2 regions of the Ectobacillus soli genome follow, and region 1 is predicted to be linked to the other one. Evidence: riboswitches for the same ligand, from Rfam matches in the RefSeq annotation. Region 1 holds a riboswitch; the other holds the start of a gene.
The links. Region 1 has a riboswitch for lysine ahead of lysA (diaminopimelate decarboxylase). Riboswitches for the same ligand answer to the same signal wherever they lie in the genome.

Region 1 (16,380 bases):
ATATCATTTATAATTTTCAAACGAGGATCGAGCATTATTCTACCTTCCGTTGCATCCATATAATATCGCCATTTCTTCCACCAATCGCCCCCACTATTCTGGGTTACCACATAAACAACTACTATATTATGATGATTCGCTTTATCAATTGCTTCATTAATTGTGCGTAGCATAGCAGGCATATCTGTGTATTCAATTGGTGTAACAGCATTTAAATAAGGAGGCTGCACATCCATAACAAACAATGCCGTATTTCTCATATAAACTCTCCTCGTCAGGAATCGTGCTCTTCATTATATGAGACCTTATGCAAAAAAATGCTACATAAAAAAGCGAGATAGAAGAAACGACTTGATTGGACGTTTTTCTACTCGCATTTTTTACTGCCTACACACCGTTTATGAATTGGTGTTACACGATTGGTTGTGAGACAAAATTATTCATGTTCATACGATCATTCTTCACAAGGTCAGCATAACTTTCTCGTTCGACCACAATTTTTGATTTTCCATCTTTAACAAATACAACTGCAGGTCTAGGAATACGATTATAATTGCTTGCCATGGAGTATCCGTATGCTCCTGTGCATGATACAGCTAATACATCCATAGATGCTACTTTTGGCAAGTCAATATCCCAAATGAGCATGTCTCCACTCTCACAGCATTTTCCTGCAATGGATACTTTTTCTTCTGGTTGTTCCTTTGCACGATTGGCAAGCATTGCCTCATAGGATGCTTGATACAGAGCAGGACGGATGTTATCAGTCATGCCACCATCCACAGCAACATACTTGCGAATTCCTGGTATATCTTTTATCGATCCAATTGTATATAAGGTCGTTCCAGCATCTCCGACGATACTACGGCCTGGTTCAATCCAAATTTCTGGTATAGGATAGTTTCGACTTGTAAACTGCTCACGAACAGTATCTGTCATCTCTTTTACATACGTGGAAACGGGAAGAGGAGTATCTTCCTTCGTATACCGAATACCAAAACCACCACCTAAATTTAAGATGGGCATCGTCTCTCCTGTTTCCACACGTACTAACTCTAGAAAGGTACTTAAAATTTCAATGGCACGAACAAATCCGTCTGTTTCAAAAATTTGTGAACCAATATGGGAATGAACACCTTGCACACGGTAAAAAGGCTTTCGTACAGCAATTTTCATAGCTTGAAGTGCCTGCCCACTTGAAATACCAAAACCAAACTTTGAATCATCCTGACCGGTTGTAATATATTCATGGGTATGAGCTTCCACACCTGGAGTTACGCGCAATAAGATATTAACAATTTTTCCTGATTCCTTAGCAATGTCATGTAAAATTTCAAGTTCGAAGAAATTATCCACTACAAAGCAACCAATATTTGCTTCAATTGCCATACGAATTTCTTCTTCTGTTTTGTTATTCCCATGAAAATGAATACGCTGTGCTGGAAATCCTGCTTGCAGCGCTGTATATAATTCTCCTCCTGAAACTACATCTAGGGATAGATGTTCTTCCTTCACTACATTACACATTTCTAAACATAAAAACGCCTTACTTGCATACGCTACCTGATAAGAAAATCCGCTTTCTTCAAAGGCACGAATAAACGCCTGGCTTTTTTCCCGAATTAATGATTCGTCATATACATAAAGAGGTGTTCCATACTTTTTTACAAGTTGGGTCGTGTCACAACCTCCAATTTCTAAATGCCCTTGCTCATTTATGCGGCTTGATCCATGCAAATACATTGCTACTCCCCCTAGTTTAGTCGTAAAAAAACGCGTTGAACCAATGTTCATACGCGTTTCTTTAAAAATGAATCATCATTTTAATAAGAAACCGCATCAACATCTCCAATAGTTCTCCACAAGCATTGCTTGTGACAGTCATGCACTTCTTCAATGCAAGCCCAATAGAATAGCATTACGGCTACTAGTCCACTTCGGCAACCATTTCCTTTCGTACTATGATCGATGACCCCAGAAAGTCTCACATAGTCTACTATTAAAGGTTGCAACCTCTATTCATGAGATAAGATGAGGCTGATCTATTTAATTTACAAACGTTTTATATTGCTTTTAACAATACCAGAACAAAAACAAATCTGTCAATTCATTTTCCCCATATTTACAGGGGATATATCCTTGTCCATTCGATAAATTTAATTTATCATATAAATTCTGAACATTTCAATGGTACATATATATGGAAATGTTTGCTTTGTATCCGCTGTTTTGTGGTATGATATAAAGGACAGCCTTTCATATGGTTACCATTTATTCTTCTCTTTGAGAGGTAATGACTCACATATACTACAGTTAGGATAAATGGATAAAAAAGAATCTAAAAGGAAAGTAAGGGATCTTATTTTGTACAGAACAGCTATTCCGAATCTATTTACTCTCGGAAATTTATACAGCGGATTTCTGTCCATTGGCTATGCCTCCATGGGACATTATCGATCTGCAGCCATATTGGTTTTAATTGGTATGATGTTAGACAGTTTAGACGGTAGACTTGCTCGTTTACTCCGAGTTGACTCCCCGATAGGTAAAGAATTAGACTCATTAGCAGACATTATTACATTCGGAGCTGCACCCGCCATTTTAATGTATTATACGTATTTTTCTAAATTCGGTCTAATGGGGTTATACATTGCAGGTTTATTTCCACTATTTGGTGCCTATCGACTTGCTCGATTTAATATTACGCCTACATCGAGCTCCTTGCATTATTTCACAGGAGTTCCGATAACAGCAGCCGGTGGAATTATGGCATTTCTTACATTGTTCTCTCATGTCATTCCCCATATTGTTCTCGTTATCCTATACATTGCATTCGCCTTTCTCATGGTAAGCCGAATTAAAATTCCTAGCTTAAAGGAAGTACCTATCCCAAAGTATAGCATCATTGTTACGCTCTTTTTGTTAGGTGTCATTCTTACGATGTATAAACGCAATATTGGTAATATACCGGAATTTTTATTCATAGCGATTCCACTCTATATTGTTTACATGCTTTCACAGTTTTTACGTCAGCGACATTTTGATCACATTAAAGACCATGATGAAAAAAGGGAAGAAGACTAAAAGAGACATCCTCGGCGGAGGGTGTCTCTTTTTGTCCTATCGTACTGGTGTTAGCGGTGCACGGCCATCTAATACCTGTAAAATGTTGCGTACAGCCATTTCTGCCATATTATCACGCGTTTCAAATGTCGCATTCCCGATATGCGGCGTAAGTACAACATTTGTAAGCTCTTTCAGTTCTTCTGTAATGCTCGGCTCATATTCGTACACATCAAGTGCCGCTCCTTCAATGCTTTTGTTCTTTAATGCCCTGGCAAGAGCGAATTCATTTAGAATAGGACCACGAGATGCATTAATTAAATAGGAGGTAGGCTTCATCATTGAAAGCTGTTCATCATCTATCAAGTGATGAAGATCTGGGTGATACGAACTATTAATTACGACAAAGTCCGAATTTTTGAGTACATCCTCTAGCGAGACATACGTAGCACCTACTTCTTTCTCTTCCTCCTGCTTGCGATGAGGCCCCGTATATAATACGTTCATTCCAAAGGTCTTTGCACGTTTGGCAACCGCTTGGCCAATGGCACCAAATCCAATAATACCGATTGTTTTCCCATATACTTCACGCCCTAAAAAGAAAAGCGGTGCCCATCCCTTAAACCCTACTGTACGACATAACTGATCTCCTTCAGGGATACGGCGGGCAGCTGCTAGTAAAATGGCAAAAGTAAGTTCTGCTGTCGCTTCCGTTGATACGTCTGGTGTATTGGTAACAGGAATCCCTTTACTTGCTGCATAAACATAATCAATATTGTCAAAACCTGCACCATAATTAGCAATGACTTTTAAATGGGGTGCGGATTCAATTGTCTCTTTCGTTACCTTTGTAGATAGTAAACTAAGCAGTGCGTCTGCATCATAAAGAAGATCCTGCAGATGCCCCTCTTGAATTAGGTCTTCCCCTTCATACATTTTTACTTCATGTCCTTTTAACATTTCTAATCCAGCGCTCGGTATTTTTCCTGCTACAACTATTTTCGCCATCGTTTTTATCCTCTCCATTAAAAATAGGGTATGCGAAAAGGACCCTCAGACAGTATAACTGTATGACGATCCTTTTCACGCAATCTATTAGAAATCACTAGCTCTTCCCATTCATGAAAATACATTCTTTCCAGCCTTGCACGAAGGCCGCTTATTTGTTGTATAAACAAAAGAAGGATTTTCACAAATGGAAGAATGCCAATCCTTGCTTAGTCAAGTGGCTTCATAATACGCTTTCGGTTTTCAAATGTCGCGATTTCTGTAATGCCATGCTTACGTATTGTTTCAAAATTTTGTGCCACATAACTTCCAATATCATCGGGATAATGGGAATCAGAAGAAACGGTTAATGGCACATGGTGTTTCGCTAACACACTTAAAAAGAGCGGGCTTGGGCACATTTCATGCACAGGATAACGGTAGTACAATCCTGCATTGATTTCAGTTGCCACATCGCTTTCTAGTAGAGCATTTGCTATATTTTCATAGTATGGAAGCAAACTATTTTCATCTGGACGATAGTTAAATACTTTCATATTATCAAGATGTGCTACGAAATTAAATAGCTTAGAACGTATCGCACGTTCTACGGTTGCAAAATGATTTTTATATAAAACATCAAGATCTTGTCCAATAAAAAGTTCTTGTGTATCTGGATTATCAAAACCCCATCCATCATCTGTAAAATGGACGGACCCGATTACATAGTCCCAGTTCCCAAGCTTTAATAGTTCGGCTAATTCTTCTTCCCCACCGACAAAATAATCTGCTTCCAGTCCTAGACGTAATGTAATCCCTTTTTTCGCCCATCTTTCCTTCGCTTCTTCAATTGCATTTGTAAACTGATTCACGTTCATAATCATGACTTGGTCTAGCCATTCTTTCTGCAGTACACCTAGTTCACTATCAGAAATGTCAACATAACGATAATAATACTCTCTCGCTTCTGTAAAACGATATAAATGATCTACAATCCCGACTTCCGTTAACCCTTTACGAAGAGCTTCTTCTAAATACAAATCAATCCAGTATGCAGAAAACGCACCTAGCTCCAATCGTTTTTCTAATAATTCATTCGACTGTAACAACCATTTCATCGAATGAATTGGTGCAGAAACTGGTGTAAAATGCTGGATTGCACGATTTGTCCGGTCTAACCAACGAAGTGAGTATGGTCCTTCTTCTAAATGAAGATGATAATCGACTCGCATCCTATTCTCCCCCTTATAGCGTTTCGATATCTTTACGATCATGTACATGAGATAGCTTTCCGCGGCGACGATTCGCTTCTTCTTTCAGCTCATCTAATGTAATGTTTTGCTCTGCAAGTAAAACGAGACAGTGGTATGTTAAATCCATCATTTCACTGACAAGTTCCTCACGACTGTTATTTTTTGCAGCAATAACAACTTCCGTAGCTTCTTCTCCTACTTTTTTCAGAATTTTATCTAAGCCCTTTGTAAATAAGTAGTTTGTATACGATTCTGCTACTGGGTTTTGCTTACGATCGAGAATTTCATCATATAATTCTTGTAATACATTTGTCATTTTTAGTTCCCCCTACAATACTTTTGTAAAAAAACAGCTCCTGCTGCCTGTATGACAGGCAGGACCAATTTGATCCACTCGTACTAAAATCGTATCTTGGTCGCAGTCTAGGTACATTTCCTTTACATGTTGAAAATGACCAGACGTTTCCCCTTTATTCCATAGCTTATTACGAGAACGAGAAAAAAACCATGTAGTTTTCGTTTCCAATGTTTTCGCATAAGATTCTTCGTTCATATAACCAAGCATTAGTATATCATTGCTTTTGTCATCCACGATAACAGCCGGAAGCAACCCTTTAGAAAAATCTGGTTTCATTTTCTTACCTCAACTCCCGCTTCATCCAATTTTTTCTTTGTTTCTGCAATTGTAGTTTCCCCGTAATGATAAATAGAAGCGGCAAGCGCTGCATCTGCCGTTGTTTGCTTAAACAACTCAACGATATGCTCATTATTGCCACAGCCACCAGAAGCAATAACCGGGATGGTTACAGCTTGTGAAATCGCCTCAGTCAATGCTAAATCATACCCCATCTTCGTACCATCTGCATCCATGCTCGTTAGCAAAATTTCGCCTGCCCCTAGCTCTTCTGCACGTTTCGCCCATTCTACTGCATCTAAGCCCGTGTCAATGCGCCCACCATTTACGTACACATTCCATTTTCCTTCTCCAACCTTCTTAGCATCAATGGCAACAACGATACACTGCGCACCGAAACGCTCTGCCCCATCTGCAATCAGCTGTGGATTGCGTACAGCTGAAGAATTAATGGAAATTTTGTCAGCACCTGCACGTAAGAGATGATACATCTGTTCAACTGTACTAATTCCACCACCTACTGTTAGCGGAATAAATACCTCGTTTGCTGTACGTTCTACTACATCAATCATCGTTTTACGTCCTTCATGCGTAGCAGTAATATCTAAATACACAAGTTCATCCGCACCTTGTTTATTATAAGCAGCAGCGATAGCAACGGGATCTCCTACATCAGTAAGCTCAACAAAATTAACCCCTTTTACTACTCGACCGTTTTTCACATCTAAGCAAGGAATAATTCGTTTCGTTAACATGATTCCACCACCTGCAATGCTTCCTCAAGGGCAAATTTCCCTTCATATAAAGCCTTACCTGTAATAACACCGTACAAATTCATGTCTTGCAATCTTTTTATATCGTCTAGTGAGCTCACGCCACCGGATGCGACAATTTGAATAGATACCGCTTCTTGCAGAGCTTGCAATTGCTCGAAGTTTGGTCCAGTAAGCGTACCGTCCCTAGAAATATCAGTAAAGACAATCGTTTGTACCCCTTTTTTCTCCATTTGCTTCGCAAGTGTAAGATAGTGTACATCCGAAACATCAAGCCAACCACGCGTTGCAACGTATTCATTTTTTGCATCGATGCCAACTACAATGCGATCTCCATACTTTTCTATTGCCTCTTCTAAAAATGCAGGATTTAACAAAGCGGCTGTTCCTATAATGACACGCGCTACTCCAATTGATAATAACGTTTGTATTGTTTCCATTGAACGAATACCGCCGCCTACTTGTACAGGAATACGTAATGCCTTCGCAATACTTTCGATAACGGGAAAGTTCGTTGGTTTTCCTTCAAGTGCACCGTCGAGATCAACGAGATGCAAATATTTCGCTCCTAGCTTTTCAAACACGAGTGCTTGCTCAAGAGGATTTTCATTTACTACCGTTTCTTGCTGGAATTGTCCTTGATACAAACGAACACAGCGGCCGTTCTTTAAATCGATTGCTGGGAAAATGACCATGTTTCAACCAACTCCTTAAAGTTTTCTAGCATTTTCAGTCCCGTTTCACTGCTTTTTTCCGGATGAAATTGGGCACCAAAAATGTTACCGCGCGATACAACACCTGGAACAAATACACCATAGTTGCTTCCTGCATCAACTACTTCATCCGGGCAATCTGCATAAAAGGAGTGAACATAATAAACGTATGAATTTTCCTTTACATCTTTTAAAAGAGGGGACTTCTTTTTTTGTTCCAAAGAATTCCAACCCATATGAGGAATTTTCCGTCCAGCTGGAAGCTTTCGTACAGTACCAGGTAAAAGGCCAAGACCTTTTGTATTTTCAATTTCTTCTCCTGCTTCAAACAAGAGCTGCATGCCGAGGCATACACCAAGAAACGGCTTTCCTGTAGCAGCTTCCTCTTTCAAAAGTGGAGTTAGACCACGCTTTTCTATTTCCTTCATCGCTCTAGGAAATGCACCGACTCCAGGTAATATAATTGCTTCGCTACCACGAATGACATCTGCATCGTCAGTAATAACGTAAGAAACACCAACATGTTCAAGCGCCTTAGAAACACTGCGCAAATTTCCCATTCCGTAATCGATAATTGCAATCATATTACAGCATCCCTTTCGTGGAGTTAACTCCTTTAATATTTTCGTTAATCTCTACTGCCTCGCGCAATGCACGTCCAAACGCCTTAAAGAGTGCTTCAATTTTATGATGTGTATTTTTCCCATAAAGGGCACGTGCGTGTAAAGTAATACCCGCATTAAAGCTCACAGCTCTGAAAAATTCCTCTGTCAATTCGGTATCAAAGTTGCCAAGCTTTTCATTTGCAAGTTCCGCATCAAAGACAAGAAAAGGGCGATTACTTATGTCGAGTGTAACAAAGCCAAGTGCTTCATCCATCGGTACATAAGATGTACCATATCTATTTATTTGCTTTTTATCACCAAGCGCCTCTTTCATACATTCCCCAAGTGCAATTCCTACATCCTCTACAGTATGATGCGAATCGATGTGAAGATCGCCTTTAGCATGAATGTGTAAACCAAATCGGCCATGTCTAGCAAATAAATTAAGCATATGGTCAAAGAAGCCAACACCAGTTTCAATACTTACTTCGTCTGGATTATCAAGGTCAATTTTTACGGTGATGTCAGTTTCTGTTGTCGTACGAATACGCTCTGCACTTCTTGTCATGCTTGATTCTCTCCTTTGCCATCAAATCGAATTTGGATTGCCTTCGCATGCGCCTGCAATCCCTCTTTTTCTGCTAAAATGACAATTTGATCTTTTACATTTTCTAGCGCTTTTCTCGTATACGATACAAAGCTTGATTTTTTTATAAAATCGTCAACAGAGAGCGGTGAGAAGAAGCGAGCGGTACCACTTGTTGGAAGTACATGGTTTGGTCCAGCGAAATAGTCGCCAAGCGGTTCTGGAGCATATGGTCCTAAGAAAATACTGCCGCCATTGTGTACGTTTGCTAAGGCTAGCATGGGTTCCTTCACATGGAGCTCTATATGCTCAGGGCTAATAGCATTCGCTGCCTCAAATGCTTCTTCCATTGTATCAACGACAATAATAGCACCGTTTCGCTCAATAGACGTCTTTGCTATTTCTTTTCTTGGTAGTTCTTCAACTTGTTTTTCCACTTCTTGTTTAACTGCAAGTGCAAGTTCTTCATTAGGAGTAACAAGAATAGCCGTTGCATTCACATCATGCTCCGCCTGGGAAAGAAGATCAGATGCAATATAGCGTGCATTTCCCGTTTCATCGGCAACAACAAGAATATCAGAAGGTCCAGCAATCATATCAATATTTACATCACCAAATACAGCACGCTTAGCCAAAGCAACATACATATTTCCTGGTCCTACAATTTTGTCAACGCGAGGGATGCTTTCCGTACCATAAGCTAATGCTGCAATCGCCTGTGCTCCCCCTATGCTATATACTTCATCAACGCCGGCAACCTTCGCTGCTGCCAAGATGTAAGGATTCACCCCACCAGCATGTGGCGGCGTTACCATAACAATGCGAGGTACTCCTGCTATTTTTGCAGGTAAGATATTCATAAGAACTGAAGAAGGATACGCAGCTGTACCACCCGGAACATAAACACCAACTGTTTGCAAAGGACGAATGAGTTGACCACGAATAATGCCATCGTGTTCTGCCTCCACAAAACCTTGACGCTTTTGTTTTTCATGATACGAAACGATATTCACTTTTGCTTCTTCAAGTGCTTGTAGGAAAGACGGTTCTACTACAGAGAACGCTTCATCGATCTCTCGTTGCGGAATACGAAATTCTTTCAACTCTACTTTATCAAATTTTCTTGTATAGTCTCGGAGCGCTTCATCTCCGTTTGTTTTCACTTCTTGAATGACTGCTTCCACAGCCAATGCTGCTTCTTTTTCTACGATCTTTGATGATTCACGCAGATTTTCAATATTCTTTAAAATTTCATCTTGCTCTCCATACCATACTTTCATGGTGTTACCTCCTCTACTTCAATGCTTCCTCAATACGATCAATAATGGAGAACATCTCTTTCGTCTTCATTTTCAACGATGCTTTATTTGCTATAAGGCGAGCAGAAATGTCCGATATTTCTTCAAAAATGATTAGTCCATTTTCTTTTAGCGTTTGTCCCGTTTCAACGATATCAACGATGGCATCCGCAAGACCTAATAGGGGTGCAATTTCAACGGATCCTTCAATCTTGATAATTTCTACATCTTCTCCCTTTTGACGGAAATATGCAGATGCTACATTTGGATATTTAGTTGCAATTGTTTTTTTCTTATAGCTATTTGGATCATAAGATGGAACGGATGCCACGCAAAATTTACAACGTCCAATTCCAAGATCAATCATTTCGTACACTTCTCTTTCATTCTCCTGCAAAACGTCTTTACCGACGATGCCAATATCAGCTACGCCGTGCTCAACATATGTTAAAACGTCGATCGCTTTTACAAGAATAAACGAAATGGCGCCGTCTCCACTTTTAAAAACAAGCTTTCTTCCTTTATCCTTAAGCTCTGAACAATCTACTCCGATACGTTCCAACAATGGAATAATATTTTTTTCTAATCGGCCCTTTGTTAGCGCAATTTGAATGTTACGCATGAAGCTTCCCCCTCTTTATCTAGCACCCATTTATCCGTCCATACATATGATGTAAGTTTATCATTCGATGTATCAATAACATGCATGATTTGATGTTTTCTAGCGAAAGTAAATGTATCTTGCAATGTATCATGCATCGACAATTCAGCTTTCACACCATCCTTAGCAAACATAGTTCGCAATCGTTCGGCTTCTTCAATTGATTCTAATGAATAATGAATCAGAACTGCAGGCTCCTCAGTTGAAGTAAGGGGTGAGGTTTCCTTCAAAACGCGTACAATTTGATCTACATTCAGCGCAAGTCCAACAGCCGGAAGTGGTTCACCAAAGTGTCCCATTAAATCGTCATAACGTCCCCCGCTTAGAATTTCTTCCCCAATATCGTTGGCATATCCTCGGAAAATGACGCCTGTATAATATTGAAGATTTTGAATCATACCTAGGTCCACAGTAATATAATTGCTGTACCCTAACCGGTCGATTGTTTCATAAATTTGTCGAACGCGAATAACTGCTTGTTTCATTTCATTATTGGATGCTAACCGCTCGGCTTCTTCAATAATCTCCATACCACCGAAGAGTCGTGGTAATCGTTTAAGTAAGCGAATCGTCTCATCATTGCTATCAAAGTTCTTTTTCTCTAAAAATTCGGATAATCCAGTATAACTCTTATTCTCAATGTAGTTTCGTAAACTTGCTTCATCTTCTTCCGTTAACGAAAGTTTCTTCACAATAGATTTATATAATTCCACTTGTCCAATTTCAATTTTACATTGAGTTACGCCAACAGATTGCAGAGCATGAATAGCACTAACAATACATTCAACTTCTGCGCGTAAATTGTCGATACCAATTATTTCAATACCTGTCTGTGTGAGTTCATTGTATTTACCTGTCATGCTTTTATTTGCACGGAAAATATTACCGCTATATGTAAGCTTTAACGGCGGTTTCATCATGGTTGATCCAATGACCCGAGCTATTGGAATCGTCATATCTGGACGCATGACGAGAATACGACCGTTTTGGTCAAAGAATTTATACATTTTTTCTTCGTCAATGGGACGATTACGGAAAGAAAATACATCGTAAAATTCAATTGAAGGCGTACGTATTTCTTCATATCCTCGCGATAGAAATACACGACGTAATCGCTGTTCTACTTCTTCTTGGCGGGTACATTCTTCAAATAGCAAGTCCCTCGTCCCGGTTGGGTTTGCTCTCTTCCATTTAGTCATCAGTAACACTCCTTGTCTTAGAAAACGAAAGTAGTCATATAAAACGATACAAAGGATTAAAAATTATGTCAAATTATTTCGAAATATGTATTCATTATCGCTTGTTACGGATATTTATTCAAGCCAATATACCTAAACTTCCTTATGTAGAATTATAAACTGCATAAATTCCAAAATAACTATGCCATTTATATCCATCTTATGACAACATGGGAAATTCATAGAAAAACCTTCAATTCTATTGCAAATTGAAGGTTTTTCCCTACCTATGCACGCTGTTCGAAGCTTGAGATTTCCTTTTCGTATCTAAGGGTTACTGCAATGTCATCAAGTCCAAGAAGTAATTTTTCCTTCCAAACCGGTTCGATGTCAAATGTATAAGTTTCAGTTTTCATTTGAATCGTTTGTTTCTCTAAATCAACGATAATTTCTTCATCTGATTTGAGATTGCTAAGGGCATTTCGTTCCTTTTCACCGAGTACAAGAGGAAGAATACCATTTTTCGTACAGTTCATATAAAAAATATCAGCAAAGCTTCCAGCTATAATAACTCGGAACCCATAATCATCAAGTGCCCACGGTGCATGCTCACGAGATGAGCCACAGCCAAAGTTATCACCCGCGACTAGTATAGTAGCCGATTTTCTTACATTTAACGGGAAATTTGGGTTATCACTACGATCATCATTATAGCGCCACTCATCAAAAAGAAATTGTCCGAATCCCGTGCGCTCAATACGCTTCAAATATTGCTTCGGTATAATTTGATCCGTATCGATATTATCACTCATAAGAGCTACAACCGTTCCTTTATGCGTATGAAATGGCTTCACGGTACTCCTCCTTTCGAATATCTACAAATGTTCCGTAAATTGCAGCTGCTGCTGCCATTGCAGGGCTTACAAGATGGGTACGTGCTCCTTTTCCTTGTCGCCCTTCAAAGTTACGATTCGATGTAGAAGCACAGTGCTCACCACTTGGTACTTGATCTGGATTCATTCCCAGACACATAGAACAACCGGCTTCGCGCCATTCAAATCCAGCATCTGTGAAAATTTTGTCCAAGCCTTTTTCCATAGCTTGCAAACGTACTTGCTTTGATCCTGGTACAACAAGAGCTCGCACACCGTCTTTTACTTTTCTTCCCTTTATGAAAGCGGCTGCTTCTTCTAAGTCAGATAAGCGTGAATTTGTGCATGATCCAATAAACACATGTTGCACTGGTATACTATTTGCAGTTTCACCTGGCTTCAAATCCATATAATCGTATGCGCGTTCCAAATTGTTATCTGTAATTTCAGGGAACGCCTGATCAATGCTAACACCCATGCCAGGATTTGTTCCCCACGTTACATACGGTGCAAGAGAAGCGACATCCACTGTCACCTGACGATCGAACGTTGCGCCTTCTTCTGTATATAACGTTTTCCAATTAGCTACGGCCTCATCAAAGTTAGTTGGCGTATACGGACGTCCTTCCATATAGGCAAATGTCGTCTCATCAGGAGCAATAAGACCTGCTTTGGCACCGCCTTCAATGGCCATGTTACAAATCGTCATTCTTTCTTCCATTGACAGATGCTTGATGGCATCTCCGTAGAACTCAATAACATGACCTGTACCCATGGAAACACCGTACGTTGCTAGTAAATGTAGAATAATATCTTTTGCATACACACCTTGTGACAAACGACCTTTAAGCTCTACACCCATTGATTTCGGTTTCTTTTGCCAAAGTGTTTGCGTAGCAAGGACATGCTCGACTTCACTTGTGCCGATACCAAATGCAAGTGCTCCAAATGCACCATGGGTAGAAGTATGGCTATCGCCGCACACAATCGTTTTTCCAGGCTGCGTTAACCCAAGCTCTGGTCCAATAACATGAACGATTCCTTGACGATCATCATCCATATCTGCAAGTGTGATACCAAATTCTTCACAATTTGCACGAAGCGTATCCATTTGTTTTTTTGCAATTACATCCGTAATGTTCCAAACATCTTTCGTTGGCACATTATGATCCATTGTTGCAAAGGTACGATCAGGTCTACGAACCGGACGACCTGCAAGTCGAAGTCCTTCAAACGCTTGCGGAGATGTAACTTCATGTACAAGATGAAGATCAATGTAGATTAAATCTGTACCATTGTCTGAGCTTGCAACTACATGGCGATCCCACAATTTATCAAATAGTGTTTTCTTCATGCTTTCCCTCTCCCCACTAAAACTTGTTCTTCAATTGTTTGAATAATAAGATTCGTGAACGAAGTCGTTGTTTCCTTACCACCTAGGTCTGCTGTGAAGTTACCAGTACCTAATACAGAAGAAATAGCATTTGTAATGGCACTTGCCTCATTGGTTAATCCAAATGACTGCTCAAGAAGCATGGATAGCGAACGAAGCATGGCTATCGGATTCGCAATATTTTTCCCTGCAATGTCGGGAGCTGAACCATGAACAGGCTCGTATAAAGATGGACCATCTTGTGAATGACTTGCAGATGGTAGCATACCAAGCGAACCAGTTAGTACCGATGCTTCATCGCTCAAAATGTCCCCAAACATATTTTCCGTTACTAAGACATCAAATTTGCCTGGGTTGCGAATCATTTCCATAGAGGCGGCATCAACATACAGATGCTCAAGCTTTACATCTTCATAGCGTCCTGCGATTTCTAGTGCAATTTCTCGCCAAAGCTTGCTTGTTTCAAGAACATTTGCTTTATCTACACTCGTTACTTTTTTACTTCTCGTTCTTGCTAGCTTAAACGCATACTCAATAATTCTTTCAATTTCTTTTCTTGTATAAGAAAGCGTATCGGTTGCCTTCTCGGCATCACGTTCCTTCGGAAGAGCGAAATACAAACCACCTGTTAATTCGCGAACAACTACGAATTGTACATCTTTCGCACGATCTTCCTTAAGCGGAGACAAGTAGGCAAGAGAGTTTTCCACCTCTACCGGTCGCACATTAGCAAATACACCAAGCCCTTTGCGAAGAGCAAGTAATCCTTTTTCAGGACGTTCTGTTACATGATCCCACTTTGGGCCACCAACAGCTGCAAGTAATATAGCATCACTTGTTAAGCATGCTGTAAGAGTTCGAGCCGGAAGCGGTTGCCCATATTCGTCAATCGCAGCTCCCCCAAACGCTTCATCCTGCAATTCAAAATGATGTCCATACAGCCGTTCGATTACCTGCAATACTTTTTTTGCACTGTCCATTACTTCTGGACCGATGCCATCACCTGCTAAACAAACGATTCTCTTCTCCATTCGTATCACCTCACCGTTTTACTGCTGACAATCGGATAAGCTTACCTGCCGCATGTACATAGGCTCTTGCGGAAGCTTCCAGAACATCAAACGCAACACCGAACCCAGATAAAGTTTTCACACCATCGCTTAGTTCGACATTTACATGTGCTAACGCATCCTGTCCTTGCGTAATTGATTGTATACGATAGTCTACTAGATTAAATTCTCTTCCTATAATTCGGTCTATTGCATGATAGATAGCCTCAATACTACCTGCACCTGTTGCTGCGTCCTCTACTGTGTTACCTTGCTCATCTACGAGAACGACAGTTGCTGATTGCGTACCATTCGAATTAAAATGTACTTGTAAATCTTTGACTTCGTATGGTTGATCAAGAAGCGCTTTTTCCCCTAAAACAAGGGCATGTAAATCTGCTTCTGTCACTTCTTTTTTACGATCGGCAAGTTGTTTAAAAGCTTTGAATGCTCGGTCGCGCTCTTCATCTGTCAGTTCATAGCCAAGCTCAATCATTCGATCTGTAAAGGCATGACGTCCAGAGTGCTTTCCTAACACAAGTTTATTTTGTTCTTCCCCAACAAGCTCAGGTGAAATAATTTCATAAGTAGAGGCTTCCTTTAACACACCATCTTGATGAATTCCAGACTCATGTGCAAATGCATTTGCTCCAACAACAGCCTTATTTTTCGGAATAATCATTCCTGTTAATCGACTGACAAGTGAGCTGGTCGCTTTAATTTCCTTCAACTGCAAAGAGCTTGCAGCTTGGTAGTGATCTTGACGAATGTGAAGGGCAACAGCAACTTCTTCCAAAGCTGCATTTCCTGCACGTTCCCCTATTCCGTTGATTGTTCCTTCTACTTGGCCAATTCCACTTTCAATTGCCGCTAGTGAATTTGCTGTTGCCATCCCTAAATCGTCATGACAGTGGCAAGAGAAAATTGCTTGTTCAAAAGACGGAACATGTTGTTTTAAGTATTGGAACAAAGCATAGTATTCCTGCGGATTCGTGTATCCAACGGTATCAGGGATGTTAATTACACTCGCTCCGCAGCGAATAGCCAACTCGGATGCTTCTGCAAGAAAAGCGTAATCCGTTCTCGTTGCATCCTCAGCTGAAAATTGAACAACTGGAAACAAAGATTTTGCTAATACCACCGATTGTTTAATTGAATCCAGTACCTGCTCTCTCGTCATACGAAGCTTATATTTCATATGAATATCACTTGTAGCGATAAACACGTGCAAGCGAGGTTGCGCCGCATCCTTCAACGCATCAAAGGCAGTCTTGATATCGCTTTCTTTTGCACGAGCAAGACTCATAACAGATGC
Region 2 (16,380 bases), 130 kb from region 1:
TGTGCCTCCTTTTGCAAAATATCTAAAATTCGGATATCAACATCATCCAATACTTTACTACTAATCGATTCCACTTTAATCTATTCCTCCTACAATTCTTCTAAAAATAGCCATACTTTCATGTCAAATATGAATATTATTTATTTAATTACGATGATTAATTTATTATGTTTTGATTTTATCTCATTATACAGAATAATACACTGAATGGAGTAGATTAATGTTAAAATTATTTACATACTCAATCATTTAATTTTGCACGATATACTAGGGCTTCCAACATTTTTATAACTATACAACACGAAAGGAACTGATTCACATGCCTATTTACTATATTTTATTACTTCTGTTAACAAGTTTTTTATGGGGAGGAAATTTTGTAGTAGGAAAATCACTTATCGGTCATGCTTCTCCCTTAACTTTAACGAGTCTACGATGGATTATTGCGGTTGCTTGTCTTTTTCCCATTGTATGGGTCAAAGAAAAAAAGATTCTACCTCCACGCGGCGCCATTCTTCCTTTATTTTTAATGGGGCTAACCGGTGTTGTCTTATTTAATATATTGCAATTTTTAGCATTAGCCCAAACGTCCGCAACCAATGTCGGATTAATTTCCACCTTAAATGCCATTTCCATTGCAGTTTTTTCCACTCTATTAGTAAAGGAACGAATGAATGGGCTGCAAATTGTTTCGATGATTCTTTCACTCGTTGGCGTTATTTTGTTTCTCTCAAAGGGCACAGGATTTTCCCTCCACTTTCATTCGGGGGATATATATATGCTGCTTGCAGTATGTGTTTGGGGATTGTTTTCTGTAGTTAGCAAATGGGCAACCTCGAAAACATCACCGATGATGGCAACACTATACTCTGGTATATTCGGACTTGTCGTGTTGCTTCCATTTAATATCTCAAGCTTTACCGTTTCAAATGTGAATGCTCCGTTCCTAGCATCCCTTTTTTATACAGGCGTAATCTCTACTGTGTTATGTATGGTATTTTGGAATATTGGCGTTCAGAAATTAGGTGCCACAGCATCCGGCATTTTCTTAAACTTCAATCCTATTTTCACAGCTCTCTTAGCGTTTTTCTTATTGGGTGAGAAAATAACATGGATACAAGGAATCGCAAGTGGCATCGTCATTCTAGGCTGTTATTTATTCTCTCACTTTAAAACAAATGAAATTTCAAAGCAAAATCATACGACTCGGCGCCGTTCCCATGCGGCTATGGAACATTAAAAAAAACACTCGCAAAACCCCCTATCGGAGCGATGCGAGTGTTTTCCTTTTTCTTAGGAATTCTTTCGCTTAAATCCACTAAGATTACGTAACTGAATTCCAACTATGCTTCCTAGCATCGCCATAATCATCCAAACCCAGCCATGTAAGCTGAATGATGCAATTCCTGAAAAATAAGCACCGATGTTACATCCAAAGGCAAGGCGAGCACCGTATCCCATTAATATTCCACCAATCATAAGACCAACCAACATCTTAAATGGATACGAACGAAGGCTAAAACGGATTGCTTTACCAGAAAGTGCAACAGCTAGTAAGGCCCCTAGCATAATGCCAATGTCAGAAACGGTTGTACCGTCATGAAAGACACTCGTATTAAGGGCCGCTGCATTCGGTGCACTCTTCCAATAACCCCATGTTTCAACAGGAATTCCAATAGCTCCAGATACCTTTGCACCCCATAATGCGAATGCAGATGTAATGCCCCACGGTTTTCCTGCAATAAGAAGAAAGGCAACGCCTCCAATAGCTAATGCAATCGTTCCTGCCATCCAAGACCATGGACCTTGAAGAAGCATTTTAAGCGAAAACGGTTCTTTGCTAAATACAGTTTCCAATTTCCCGTGACTACGACGTTCTACGAAAATCGTGATGAAAAAAACAATGGCAATTAACAATAAATTAAATGCGAAGCCGCCAACCGTACCAAATGATTGTAGGAAGGAAATCGGTTGCAGATGCGGCAAATTCGTCCACCATATAAAATGAGCGCTACCAATCACCGATCCGATGATAAAACCAACGAGAGTGATAACCGAACGAGCATCTCCGCCGCCAAGATGATACAGTGTGCCAGATGCACATCCATCTCCCATTTGCATCCCGATTCCAAATAAAAATGCTCCAAAAAGGAGAGATACCCCTACCGGCGAAATGGATGCTACAACAGGGTGACCAAACATCGTCCCCTTTATTAAAAACGGTAAGAATAATAGATTTGTAATCACAAATAGAATCATTTGTGCACGAATACCCACACCTTTTTTATCGCTCAAAAAATAACGAAATGAACTAGTAAAACCGTAGTGTGCATGATATAAAGCTAATCCTAAAAAACCACCTAGAACATATAATTCCGCCTGCTTTCCTGAAAAAGCATTTCCTAACCACACGGCTCCAAGAACAAAAAGAAGAAGGGTAATATAAATGATTGCTTGATTATTTTTTGGCACTATTCCTCTTGATTTAGTTGGAATTATTTGTGTCGCATTAGCTGAATTTGACACGTACATCCTCTCCTTCACTAATCTATAACAGTAGAAGTATAGCATATTATGTGTTTATATCCAATATTACCGATGGGCTTTATTAAAAATAATTTAAAATAATGATTACTATGTCTATTACATCTCGTTGCAACATCAATCCAAATACGGTAGGATAAAATAGAAAGAGAGAATGATTCTATGTCAAATTATTTTATGAAAATTATTATTGTAGCTTTGATTATTGTATTTGCTTTTGTTATGCAAAATTGGAGAACAAAATATTATGATTATCAATGTGGAAAGTGTGATTGGAAATTCAACTTGCCTGTTCCGATTGCCGTTTTATCTATTCATTTTTTTGGATATAAGTATGTAAAATGTCCAAGCTGTGGTAAATGGGGTTGGGTACGTCCTGTTGGAAAAGGATAAAGTAAAATAAAGGTATGGAATTAAACCTTTGCTAATGATTAGAAGAAATAAAAAGTATGTAGATGACTATAACGGGTTTACTTTAGAGGTGCAAAACAAATAATTGCAGTCACTTTTACAGGAATTTTTACATTTAATTTGTTATTGCTGAACAATAGAAGAAGATTGCGACGTAGATACTGATTAATTTTTACTTATAAGTTAAGTTTCTTTTCTCGTTTGATTCCAGTATAATTACCATCTTGAACCATTCCAACATACTCAAATCCAAGTCCACTATAATATTCATTTAACTTATGATTTGAAGCCTGACAATCTAATCTAATTTTATTTTTACCATGTTTAATTGCAATTTGTTCACAGAATTTAATTATAGTCGCTCCAATGCCAGAAACCCCTATATCGGTAACCAAATTATGAATATAGTAACTTTGCGAACTGTCATTCCAACACTTATCTTGTTCTAATAATGCAAATGCTCCTATAACGCTATTTAAATCCCCATATTTAACAACATAAAGTTGACCCTTTGATACTAATTCTTCATAATAGTTTTTGGGATAGTATTTAAGATAATTCGTTTTATTCCATTGACTTATGTTATTTTCATCCATCCATTTTATACGTTTTTGTATAAGTATCAAAATTTCATCAATATCTTCATTCATTGCCTTTTGAAAAATATATCTATCCACGACATAGTTCTCCCTTCTTTTCTAATCTATAATTTTACACTATAATAAAATAAAATTTACTCAATTATGTAAATGATTTTTGTTGCACATTATATTACTATTGTCTATTTATATTATAAACTAATCCTATAGAAGTTAGCATTCTACTATCGATGTTTTACCTAGATTTTTTATTTCGTCCTGTCACGAAAATAATATTTTCAATTCCAGACTGAACCGCTTCTTCGACAATATATTGATCCTCTTCTTTCCTTTGTATGTTCGGCAAATACCCAGAAACGGCTTCCTGTAAAGTTTACGATTAATCCCAGTGCAGTTACCCCGCACTTACTAATTAGGATGGACCATCCTGCATATTGATGGAGAATGACGAGCATTACGGAAGTAATTACAAGTGTGATTATGTTCACAAAAACAAATTTTCCCATTTCATATTTTCGGCCAATATATTCCCCAATAACTCCACGCATAATAAGTACAATTCCACTAAAGAGCAGCTGAATGATGATAATAGAGGCCCAGCCCGTTACGGTGCTGTCAGTAAATAATTTTAAATACAGTACTACGAGCATGTAGAGAAAGCCTGCGACGGAAAACATACCACCGACAATGCTGGCAAGTTTTAGCGGCTAATAGGAGAAAGAAGTCATCCCGTCCATAGACAACTTCGTTCACAATTATAATTTTTTTTCAAATACGTGATGAGTTTCTCATCCACTTGTGTGTCCTTATTTCCTGTATTCTTCACAGCTGTTCCTTCCTGGCTCGTTTTTAATGCAGACTGTAACCATTCATCTTAACTTCTGCTTTATCCAAAATGGACTATAGAGTAGTAAAAAACTAATAATGAGTACTCCTTCCACTGATAAAAGATACCATGGCCATGGACCTAGATAATTCAGAATGGATGAAATCTCAGGTTTTTTCATCAAGTACAGATAATTTGCATGTAGAAAACGATTGATCAAAAATACACACCCTGCATACAAATTCACGATTAGCACACTCATCCAAAGTGAGCGAAATGTCGGTTTATATTTCTCTACTGCTAGCATAAAGATACAGGCAAGAATAACACCCCCGTGAGAGACATAAAAATCAATGTATCGAAAATGCGGAAAGGAGTAGATACCCAGATCAGGTGTCAGCATGGCTTGGATCGAACTGCTTATTCCAGCAAAATATAAAAATCGAAATAAACTAACGCTCCTTGTTACTAACATCACGATGGAAAGCAAAATGGAAATATCGCTAAGATGAAGAGGTAAAGTCGAACCAAGCGACCAAATATGAAAATAAAGGAACCAGATGTGGTAACTGGCTTCTGCAAGAATTAAAAGAATGGCGAGTGAATAACAAAACAAATGATTCCTTTTTGACTCTGCAAACCACGTTCTAACCATGAACAGGCACATACAGAGTAACCCAATCGTTAATACGGTTAAAAGATGTTCTTCTGAAAACAATTGAAAAGGATGATTTGGATAGTCTTTTTGAAAATATGGCTGCATCATTTCACCTCATATTAATAAGTCTAGCTACACCCTTATTTTCACTTAAACCACCATCATTTTATTCGGTTTTGTTTATTATCAAAATTCCTCATCTTTTTCAAACTAAACTACTTTATTTAGCAGGAATTATTTTTGCAGCTTGGGCTGAATTAAAAACATACATCCATAGCATATTATTTCTTAATATCCAATATCGCCGGCGGGTTTTATCAAAAATAATAAAAGAGGAAGAAAGCAAAAAATTTTGTTTTCTTCCTCTTTTGTAATTAAATTATTCTTTAAATAGTTTCATCCGATTTATTCCATGGCACTTTTCCTTATTTTAATGTAAATATTTTCTTTTTCACAGCAATATCCCATCCTACTTTAATAAGATAGATAAAGAATAATACATTCAAAAGTGACGTTATAATCAATGGTAAGCTATACGGTAGACCGTCTGAACCACTTGTTCGGAATAAAACTGCAAAGGTATTGATAAAAATAGTTGCACTGAAACCGGCACATAACCAAAGTAATCTTTTGTCCTTAATGTAGATAAATGCCAGTAGAGACAGGGCAGCAGCAGGGAATAAATATCTTTCATGCATACTAGTAGAAAAAGTAAAGACTCCTGAAATCTGCAAAAGCGCCGCAATAGAAGCGAATTTTGTAGTACGTCCTTTTATGTAAACAAACCACGAAAACAAGGTAACTATAACAATAGCTATAAGTCCCCATACATGATAGTTTAGTAGAAACAAAGTCGTCGTATTTGGCTTAAAGTTGCCTCCAATAAGACTGAAGAAGTTGAATGCATTCATCGAACCATAAGGATATTCCCCAATTGTTTTAGAATAGAGTTTAACAATCCATATCGGATCTTGTTGTAATGAAAAGGGAATAATTACCATCAATACTGTTGCTATACTCGTAACAGCCGCTATTACAAAACGTTTTACATTTTTCAAACTAATTAGCACAAAGAAAAATACAGGAAGATAAATAATACCTTGTGGTTTCATGAGTATGGCTACTGTAAAAATAGCGGTAGCGATATAAATCTTTCCCTCACATAAGGTAAAAACTGCTAAAACAATAAGCATGGTGAAGAAGGAATCTACCTGTCCCCAGAAAGTTGAATTGATAATAATTGCCGGATTAAATATATAAAAAGCCGACAAAAGAATACTAATTTCTAAAGAAAGATATTTTAAAGATAGTCTATACATGATATATGCTGTTGCTACGTCAGCAAGAATAGATGGCAATTTAATTAGCAAAGTAAAATATAAATTCATCGTCTGCATTGACGCAATTTTCCCAACTACATACAAAATATAAACAAAGAAAGGAGGATAATCGCTCCAACCGTTCATATAAAACCCACTCAGACTTTTTGCAGCGGAAGTTGCCCATTCTTTGAAAAGATTGATGTCATAAGGAAATCCTCCTACCCATGGGGCAACAGCAATCCGTAACAATAATCCAGCTGCTAATATGGTCCAAACTAATAATTTTTTATTCTTATGAACTATAATGTTCTTATAAACGAACAAATAATAAAAGATTGTAAATACCCCAAAAAATAGAATGCTGTATAGGATAAGAGGCGCTGCATACTTCGTATCTGTATGCTCAGTTTCTTTAAACATATCCCCATTTGGAGTGTATATGTTTCCGTTTGAAGGGGGGTGATTTGTATGAGGGGAGAAGCTATTTCTTCCATCTTGCATACCTTGACCCAGAATAGTTGTTGAACTACAATAAAAACTCCACATAGAATAAACACTTACTGCAATGATTGCAAAAAGTACTAGGAACAATCCTATCCTTACCTTACTATCTTTTAATGTTGACATTGAATTACCTCTCCATCTACTTTGTTTCCTAATACTACGTAATTTCTAATTACTTTCTTACAACTAGTTTCCATATTTCACAGTAACATTGATAACTAGTTTTTAACAAGAAGAAAAGTGACAAGTGAATGACAAAGTAATTGGTTTCATTAGTAAAAAGACATATTCTGCGAATATGTCTTTTTACTAATTTATACTGACAATAAGTACTTAGTAATGTTGGTACCCACCACTTCACTTACTACGTTACGATATTAATTTCGCAATCGTAAACGCAATACCAGCAGCTAATCCGCCTACTAAAGTTGTTTGCCATGCACTCTTAAATGGCTTGGATCCAGTAAATGTGCCCTTCACATATCCAAAAATAAACAACGCAATCAGTGTCATAACAACGGAAACTAAAAGTGCTGAATCTGGTTTGGAAATAAACATATATGGAGATAAAGGAATAAGACCACCTACTATGTATGATATTCCAATCGTAAGGGAACTATTTAATGCACGTTTCGGTTCAGGCTTTTCAAGTCCTAGTTCATATTTCATCATAAAATCAACCCATTTTTCATCATCTTTACTGATCGCATCGACAGCCGCATTGACTGTTTCATCAGGAATATTCCACTGACGTAATATGTCTGCTACTTCTTCCCGTTCGCGATTTGGCAATTCAATTACTTCTTTTCGTTCCCGTTCCAATTCAGACGCATAGTGTTCTTCATCTGTACGAGCAGCAAGAAATCCACCAAGTCCCATTGCAATCGATCCTGCAGCAACTTCTGCCACACCTGCAATTACAACCAAACTTGTAGTAGGAACGCTACCTGATAATCCGGCTGCTAGAGCAAACGGAACCGTGAGTCCATCGGCCATTCCAATGACAACATCCCGAATAAATTCAGGTGCCAAAAAGTGACTTTCTTCATGGGTTTCTTTATTCATTCCATTCTCTGACATAGAAATTCTCCCCCTTTATGTTCCAAATCAACTGTTTTTCTAATAGCTACGATAATGAAAATCCTTATCGTTACCCTTAAAATGCCACATGGTGCTATTACATATGTAATAGCACCACGTTAGAATTTCAGTATAATTTGATTATTTTTATTATATCATATTTACGAGAGTCGTACATGTTTTTACCAATAGGAAGCGCTCTGCATGAAAACTACGCACTTACCTCCTCTTTACGAGTAACTGTACCTTTATGTGAAACATAGCTATGTATAATCATCCCCATAATAAGAAGCAACATTCCGAACCAAGAAAGTGCGGTAGGTAACGAATTAGGAAACAATATCCATTCACCCATTACAGTAAACAATACTTCCATAGATTGCGTAGCTTCGACTGCTGCTAGCTTCTGCATATTACCTCTCACCATGTCGGTTGCATGAAAAAAGAGAACCGTTGCAATTGCTCCTGAACAAATCGCAACTATAGAAGATTGCAACATTTGTCCTTGACTTGGTAAACCAACCGTAAAGATCCCGTATACAGAAAGCAGTAGCCAAAAAGGTAAGCTTGCAATTGTCATACCTAACACGCGCTGATACGTATCTAACCGCCCATCACAAGCATCCATCATTTTACGATTGCCTAGTGGATAGGCAAAGGATGCAAATAGAACAGGTATACTCCCAAGCAAAACTTCTTGTAAAGATAAATGATTTGCCTGTTGCATCTGCATAAGAACAATGCCTATTAGAACAATGCTAGATATAGCAAGACCTCTCCCTGGAATTTGTCCCCGAACCTTCACAGGCCCCTTTGATGTTTGAAGGGTCAACGAGAAAAACGGTGCCAGCAAGGAACCAGATATAATCGTAATTTGCCACGTTCCCGCCGTAAGCCATCCTGGTGCAAAGGCAGCTGCAAAGCAAAGCGGCGCATAGAATAAGCCAAATCCTACAAAGCTCCACAAAAGCCATGTCCCTGGCTTCTCCTTCAACATTTGCCAAAGAGGACGCATTCCCCTTCTCATTATGACCAAAAGCAGCAGAAAAGGAACGGTAAACATATACCGTAATGATGCACTCCAAATCCAGCTTCCACCCGAAAGCTCCATAAAGCGATTAAAGATAAAGGAGGAAGAAAAAAAGAAAGCTGCCAAAACTCCTAAAATAATTGGTCGCAATGTAGTCACCTCAAGCATTTTATTATGTAAGAATTCTTCTAAGTCTAGCCTTTTTGTTCAACTAGCGAGATGAACAATCTACTATATCTATACTTTCAATCTAGTAGCTTTAAATTGAATACATGCATAATCTTATTTTTTCACAATTCATGTATTATTTAATTATACATGCAATATATCGTATGCAAGTTGTCAATTCAACCATATTTTATTTCAAAGAGATGTTGACAATTGTAGATCATTTCCAATTATTTTTTTGCTTTTTTCATATGAATTTATTATAAATATAAATACTGCGAAAATAGGGTACCTTTTTGCGATTCTTGCTTCTTTGGAATTGCTGCGTTTTAAGATTGCACAAAAAACAGACCGCTGCACTTTTTCGCACGGCGGTCTGTTACTAGTTTCCTTACATACTGCTTTCCAATGTCATTTTTGGATGCTTTTGTTGGAACATACGGAATACGAAATCATTTTCAAATAGAAGTACAGGATTTCCTTCGCGGTCTTCGACGTGCATAACGCGTGAATCGAACATATCGTCTTCTAGTTCTTCCTTTTTCGTCCACATGGCAATACTATGCTTCATCGGAACCATATCAATATCTACATTGTATTCAGCCTTCATTCGATATTCGAATACTTGGAATTGTAGTTCCCCTACTGCTCCTAAAATGTAATCCCCAAAAAACGGAGTGCGGTAGAGCTGCACAGCTCCTTCCTGTACAAGCTGCGTCATCCCTTTATCGAATTGCTTATGCTTCATCGCATTTTTTGCATGCACCTTCATAAACAATTCTGGTGGGAATTTCGGCAAGGCTTCATATTGGAATACATCATTTCCGTCCATAATGGTATCTCCAATTTGGTAAGTTCCAGAATCATACAATCCGATAATATCACCGGGATATGCTTCTTCAACCGTTTCTCGATCCGATGCTAAGAATTGCTGCGATTGACCAAGCTTTATTTTTTTACCCGTACGTGCTAACGTCACCGACATACCGCGCTCAAATTTACCTGAGCACACACGAACAAATGCAATGCGGTCGCGATGGGCCGGATTCATATTGGCCTGAATTTTAAAAACAAATCCTGAAAAATGGGGATAATCAAGACCTATCATTCCTGATGTCGAATTTCTTGGCTGTGGTGAAGAAGTCAACTCAATAAATGCGTCGAGAAATGATTGTACACCGAAGTTCGCAATCGCACTTCCGAAAAATACAGGCGTTAACGTACCATTTTTCACTTTTTCAACCGAAAAATCATTACCTGCTTCATCTAATAAAGCTAGCTCTTCGGTTAAAGTTTCAAGGTAAGAAGGATCAATTTCTTTTTTTACTTCATCAGTAATATGCTCACCGTCAAAGTTAGTGAAAAAAGATTCTTTGTTACCGCGGAATACTTCTATTTTCTTCTCAAATCGATCATATGTACCTTGGAATCGTTTTCCCATGCCAATAGGCCACGTAACCGGGTACGATTCAATTCCAAGCACTTCTTCAATTTCAGCAAGAAGTTCTAGCGGTTCTTTCCCTTCTCGGTCTAGCTTATTAATAAAGGTAAGAATGGGAATACCTCGCATCCGACATACTTTGAAAAGCTTGATTGTTTGCGCTTCAATCCCCTTTGTTCCATCAATAACCATGACCGCACTATCAACTGCAGTTAACGTTCGATACGTATCTTCACTAAAATCTTGGTGACCTGGTGTATCCAAAATGTTAATCCGATGGTCTTTGTATAAAATTTGCATCACACTTGATGTAACGGAAATTCCACGTTGCTTTTCAATTTCCATCCAGTCTGATTTTGCATATTTCCCTGTTTTTTTCGCTTTTACTGTCCCTGCTGAACGGATTGTACCACCAAGGAGCAAAAGCTTTTCTGTCAATGTCGTTTTCCCAGCATCTGGGTGAGAAATAATTGCAAACGTACGACGTGACGAAATTTCTTTATTCATTTGCTCACTAATCATAATTGCATTCCTTTCCGATGAAAATGTATATAAAAAATCTAACGATGTAAGATATCATCGTAGTCAAAACAAAACGCACCAGTTCCTTCTACTCAGCACTTCTTATCATATCAAATCCTCACCCGTAGTTAAAGTTCTACTTATCATTCTCATAAGAAAATATCAATTTTTCTTTGTATAATACTTGAACTTCAGCATAATGTAATCTATAATAAACATCGTCTTTACGATAATTTTATATTTACAAAATCCTCATCAATCCGATGAGGTAGAGGTCGCGGCCTTTAAAAGTACGACGGACGAGATGCAGAGAACATCGACCGACTCCGTCTGGAAAGGAAAGGCTGCCGAAGTTTGTGCTTTTTTCTGGGAGCATGAGCTGGGACTGTTTTCGAATAGGAACAGGACTGTCACATGTGCAAAAACCGGTACATGTGATGAGCTATCTTACGGAAGGCATGATGCGGGGTAGTATATAACGTCGTCAAATCCTTTTGACGGCTTTTTTTATTCCCCACTCCTTCCATATCAAAATTTTAGGAGTGTTACTTATGGAAAGTACAGCTAGAAATGTTTCATTACATGAAACAACATCAAAACACACTGAATTGCGCAGAGGATTAAAATCACGTCATTTAACGATGATTTCTCTCGGCGGAACCATTGGAACAGGATTGTTTCTCGCCAGTGGAAATTCGATTCATAATGCCGGACCGGGCGGAGCCCTTGTGTCCTATATCGCTGTTGGGATAATGGTATACTTCCTCATGACAAGCCTTGCAGAAATGGCAACATATATGCCAGTAGCCGGTTCGTTCAGTACGTATGCAACGAAATTCGTCGATCCTTCTCTTGGATTCGCACTAGGCTGGAACTATTGGTATAACTGGGCTATTACCATTGCGGCAGAATTATCAGCTGTAACAATGATTATGAAATTTTGGTTCCCTCAAACGTCTTCCTTATTATGGAGCGCTCTTTTCTTAGCAATTATGTTTCTATTAAATTACTTATCTGTAAAAGGGTTTGGCGAGGCTGAATATTGGTTTTCACTCATTAAAGTCGTTACCGTTATTATCTTTTTAGTTGTTGGTACCGCTATGATTTTTGGCATCATTGGTGGAAGTGCCGTTGGATTTCAAAACTTTACCATTGCGGATGCACCGTTCCATGGTGGATTTATGGCAACGATCGGTGTCTTCATGGCAGCTGGATTTTCTTTTCAAGGAACGGAGCTTCTTGGTGTTGCTGCTGGAGAAACTGAAGATCCAAAAAAATCTATTCCACGAGCAGTAAAAAGTGTGTTTTGGCGTATTCTTCTCTTTTATGTGCTTGCTATTTTTGTTATTAGCTGTCTTATTCCGTTTACAAACCCAGATTTAGCAAACAGCGATGTTACTGTTAGCCCGTTCACACTCGTATTTAGCCGTGCAGGGATCGCATTTGCTGCATCTGTTATGAATGCCATTATTTTAACTGCAGTATTATCTGCTGGTAACTCTGGTATGTATGCGTCCACTCGTATGCTTTGGGATTTAGCCCGTGACGGAAAAGCTCCAAAGTTTCTTGGAAAGCTTGATTCTCGCGGCGTTCCTGTAAATGCATTAATTGTTACAGCATCAATTGGTGCTGTAGCATTCCTTGCTTCATTATTTGGTGATGGCGTTGTTTATACATGGCTCTTGAATGCGTCTGGAATGTCAGGCTTTATCGCATGGCTTGGAATTGCAATTAGCCATTATCGTTTCCGCAAAGCATATGTAACCCAAGGACGAGAAATAAGCAATCTACCATTTAGAGCAAAGTGGTTCCCATTTGGACCTATATTCGCCCTTGTTCTATGTACGATTGTTATCCTCGGCCAAGGCTATTCTGCTTTTGTAGACGGCAAAATTGATTGGAACAGCGTCATTGTCTCCTACATTGGCTTACCTGTCTTTCTAATTGTTTGGATTTGGTATAAAGTAGCGAAAAAAACAAAGATGGTTCCCCTTCAAGAATGTGAGTTTGACGAAGAATAAAAGTAGAAAGAGGGAAACTCACAATTTTATGAGTTTCCCTCTTTTTATATACCCCTTCAAAATCAGCTTAATACACACGTTACCCCCTTTTTTGACAAACTCCTAATCTATTTCAACACTCTTCCTCATATTTAAAAAATGATTGAAATGTACAAGCTTTCTCTATCAATTTGCATATACTTACTAGTGGACATAGTTCTTTTTACCCCTCTCCAGTCCGAAGCTTGAAGCAGCTGTTTCTAACAGCTGCTCTTTTTATAGCGTATTACTCCGTACGCAGCATGCTATGGACAGCATGAACAAACATTTGCACACCAATACATAAAGACTCTTCATCAATATCAAAACGGGGATGATGATGTGGATAGGATGTACTCGGAGAGCTTCCCGATCCGAGCTTAAAAAAGCATCCTTTTGCTCGTTGTAAATAAGCAGAAAAATCTTCACCTCCCATAGAAGGATCGATTGAAACGACTCCCTCCTCGCCATATAGTTCTACCGCACAACGTTCGATTAGAGACGTAATATCAGGATCATTAATAACAGGTCTGTAACCATATCGATACGAATACGTAAAGGTTGCCCCGTGTGCATCCGCAATACCCTTTGTAATTTGCCGAATTTTGACTTCTGCATCACGGCGCAAATCCTCCTTAAACGAACGGACGGTACCCATAATATGTGCACGTTCTGGTATAATGTTATCGGCTGTGCCGGCATGAAATTGTGTCACGGAAAGTACGCGTTGATCAAAAGCATCCGTCCCTCTTGAAATAATATGCTGTAGGTTCGTGATGAGCTGCGCACCAACAGCTATAGGGTCAATACATGCCTGTGGATGAGCTGCGTGTCCCCCCTTTCCTTCTATTGTAATGTCGAACACATCTGGTGCTGCCATCATCGGACCATAGGCAATGCCAATCTTCCCCGTTGGCAATCCAGACATCATATGGAGTCCTAGTACGGCATCTACTCCATCCATCACACCTGCTTGCACCATTTCCTCCGCCCCGCCTGGATATTGCTCCTCGGCATGCTGAAATAGAAAACGAATCTCTCCCCCTAAGGAATCTACATGCTTCGTTAATATGTCAGCTGCCCCAAGCAAAATAGCAGTATGTGCATCATGCCCACATGCATGCATAACACCATTTATTTTAGAAGCATAACTTACCTCATTTTCCTCTTGAAGAGGAAGGGCATCCATATCAGCTCGTAGTGCAACCGTTCTTCCCTTTTCCCTTCCTTTTAATATAGCCATAATGCTACTTGCTGTTGGGCGAACGACTTCTAAATTAGGAAACAATTGTAATGTATCGAAGACAAATTGTGCTGTTTGATGTTCTTGAAAGGAAAGCTCAGGATAGCTATGCAAATGCCGTCTCCAATTCACTATTTTTTCCTTATTAATAATATAACGGAAATTATTCACACACTTCACCACTTTCCCCAGTCATTTTTTTGTATTAACATATACATTTCAAGCAGAATGTACTATACTATTTTCTGATTCTTTTTAGCGTTCCCCTCTCTAATTCCATATGGAAAAAGTAAAAAAATATGCTAGTAATGTATGGCTATTTGAAAGGGGTACGGATTTTCTTTTTGCCATAAGAGTGATACTATCAGAAATGAACCTTATTTCGGTAGTTGGTACGCGGCAAGTAAATGAGGAGGGACTTATGAAAGCGATTCAAAGTATGTGGTCTCGGCCACTAACGCAGTGGGTAGTCAAAACCCTCTATTATTTATTCATTCTTCTAGCTCTTCTAGGGCTATATGGATTTAAAGATACAAATTCAAGTACGTTTATTTACAATGAGTTTTAAAGCGGGGTAAGAACATGAATGTTTTCGAAGAAATTGAACATTGGGCACAAACAGAGCCGAGCCGAAATGCCTTCGTATGGAGAGATAAGCCTATTACATACGGGCAGTTAAAAGAACAATCGGATGCACTGTCGTATTGGATAGCTGAGCATGATAAGGATGCAGCACCAATTATTGTGTATGGTCATATGCAACCGGAAATGATTGTTATGTTTCTTGCATGTGTAAAGGCTGGACATGCATACATTCCAATAGATTACAGCATCCCTGTAGATCGAATTCACCATATTGTTACGAATTCTGGTGCAAAACTATTCTTATCGGCAGCAGATACTATAATTTCTAATGTTGCTATTCAGACAGTCCAAAAGGAAGAAATGAAAACTATTTTTTCTACCTATAAAGGAAAAGCTGCAAATCCTTCACTGCAAGTAACAGAAGAGGATACGTTCTATATTATTTATACTTCTGGCAGTACGGGAAACCCAAAAGGCGTGCAAATTACTCTTGGTAATTTGCAAAGTTTTGTAAGCTGGATGCAATCGGATTTTCCAATTGCAAAAAACCAAGTGTTTTTAAACCAAGCACCGTTCTCATTTGATCTCTCTGTTATGGATTTGTATTCATCCTTGACAACAGGTGGCACATTGTGGGCTGTTGATAAGGATATGATTGCTAAGCCAAAGGAATTATTTTCTTCCTTTAAAAATTCTCAAATGGAAGTTTGGACATCTACACCATCGTTCGCGCAAATTTGCCTTATGGAGCCAGACTTTACCGAGGAAATGCTACCGAACATGCGCACCTTCCTCTTTTGCGGAGAAGTACTTTCTAGCGACACTGCCCGCAAGCTAAAGGAACGTTTTCCAAAAGCAAGCATCATTAATACATACGGTCCAACCGAAACCACGGTAGCCGTTACAAGCTTAGAAATAACAGATGATATTTTAAGTAAGTATACTGCTCTTCCTGTCGGATACTGTAAATCAGATAGCCGGATACTTATTATGAAGGAAGACGGCACCGAAGCAGTGGAAGAAGAAAAGGGAGAAATTATAATTATTGGACCGGGCGTAAGTACCGGGTATTTAGGCAGCCCTAATTTAACAAACAAATTCTTTACAATCATAGGTAGTAAGCGTGCTTACAAGACTGGTGATGCCGGACATATGCAAAACGGACTTCTCTTTTTCCATGGTCGCTTGGATTTTCAAATTAAGCTACACGGCTACCGAATGGAGCTAGAGGAAATTGAGCATCAACTAAGAACAAGTAGCTATGTTGAAGCAGCCGTGATTATTCCTGTTAAAAAAGGAGAAACCTACGACCACTTATTGGCAGTAGTAATTCCTAAGAAACATATGTTTGAAAAGGAATATCAGCTCACCTCGGCCATAAAAAAAGAGATTGCATCCTTTCTTCCAA

Region 2: linked by a shared signal. The riboswitch ahead of ACAN53_RS08420 (amino acid permease) and the one ahead of lysA (diaminopimelate decarboxylase) in region 1 are both predicted to bind lysine.

Annotation. Positions count from the first base shown of each region.
Region 1 covers NZ_JBGJZM010000001.1:1,474,665-1,491,044, forward strand. The annotation lists gene ACAN53_RS07700 (cysteine hydrolase family protein) at 1-260, opposite strand, end outside; gene lysA (diaminopimelate decarboxylase) at 412-1,743, opposite strand; lysine riboswitch at 1,845-2,026, opposite strand; gene pssA (CDP-diacylglycerol--serine O-phosphatidyltransferase) at 2,365-3,084, shown strand; gene ACAN53_RS07715 (NAD(P)-dependent oxidoreductase) at 3,121-4,071, opposite strand; gene ACAN53_RS07720 (histidinol phosphate phosphatase domain-containing protein) at 4,281-5,282, opposite strand; gene hisE (phosphoribosyl-ATP diphosphatase) at 5,296-5,619, opposite strand; gene hisI (phosphoribosyl-AMP cyclohydrolase) at 5,632-5,937, opposite strand; gene hisF (imidazole glycerol phosphate synthase subunit HisF) at 5,934-6,692, opposite strand; gene hisA (1-(5-phosphoribosyl)-5-[(5-phosphoribosylamino)methylideneamino]imidazole-4-carboxamide isomerase) at 6,686-7,405, opposite strand; gene hisH (imidazole glycerol phosphate synthase subunit HisH) at 7,378-8,007, opposite strand; gene hisB (imidazoleglycerol-phosphate dehydratase HisB) at 8,009-8,596, opposite strand; gene hisD (histidinol dehydrogenase) at 8,593-9,894, opposite strand; gene hisG (ATP phosphoribosyltransferase) at 9,908-10,534, opposite strand; gene ACAN53_RS07765 (ATP phosphoribosyltransferase regulatory subunit) at 10,510-11,772, opposite strand; gene leuD (3-isopropylmalate dehydratase small subunit) at 12,039-12,605, opposite strand; gene leuC (3-isopropylmalate dehydratase large subunit) at 12,583-13,977, opposite strand; gene leuB (3-isopropylmalate dehydrogenase) at 13,974-15,047, opposite strand; gene ACAN53_RS07785 (2-isopropylmalate synthase) at 15,058-16,380, opposite strand, start outside.
Region 2 covers NZ_JBGJZM010000001.1:1,607,857-1,624,236, forward strand. The annotation lists gene ACAN53_RS08360 (Lrp/AsnC family transcriptional regulator) at 1-74, opposite strand, end outside; gene ACAN53_RS08365 (DMT family transporter) at 320-1,240, shown strand; gene ACAN53_RS08370 (YeeE/YedE family protein) at 1,294-2,526, opposite strand; gene ACAN53_RS08375 (hypothetical protein) at 2,707-2,937, shown strand; gene ACAN53_RS08380 (GNAT family N-acetyltransferase) at 3,132-3,632, opposite strand; gene ACAN53_RS08385 (GtrA family protein) at 3,833-4,060, opposite strand; partial or broken gene ACAN53_RS08390 (glycosyltransferase) at 4,052-4,300, opposite strand; gene ACAN53_RS08395 (YwaF family protein) at 4,424-5,143, opposite strand; gene ACAN53_RS08400 (hypothetical protein) at 5,464-6,987, opposite strand; gene ACAN53_RS08405 (VIT1/CCC1 transporter family protein) at 7,234-7,944, opposite strand; gene ACAN53_RS08410 (DMT family transporter) at 8,156-9,124, opposite strand; gene ACAN53_RS08415 (peptide chain release factor 3) at 9,534-11,105, opposite strand; lysine riboswitch at 11,367-11,558, shown strand; gene ACAN53_RS08420 (amino acid permease) at 11,657-13,126, shown strand; gene ACAN53_RS08425 (amidohydrolase) at 13,392-14,558, opposite strand; gene ACAN53_RS08430 (teichoic acid D-Ala incorporation-associated protein DltX) at 14,809-14,955, shown strand; gene dltA (D-alanine--poly(phosphoribitol) ligase subunit DltA) at 14,970-16,380, shown strand, end outside.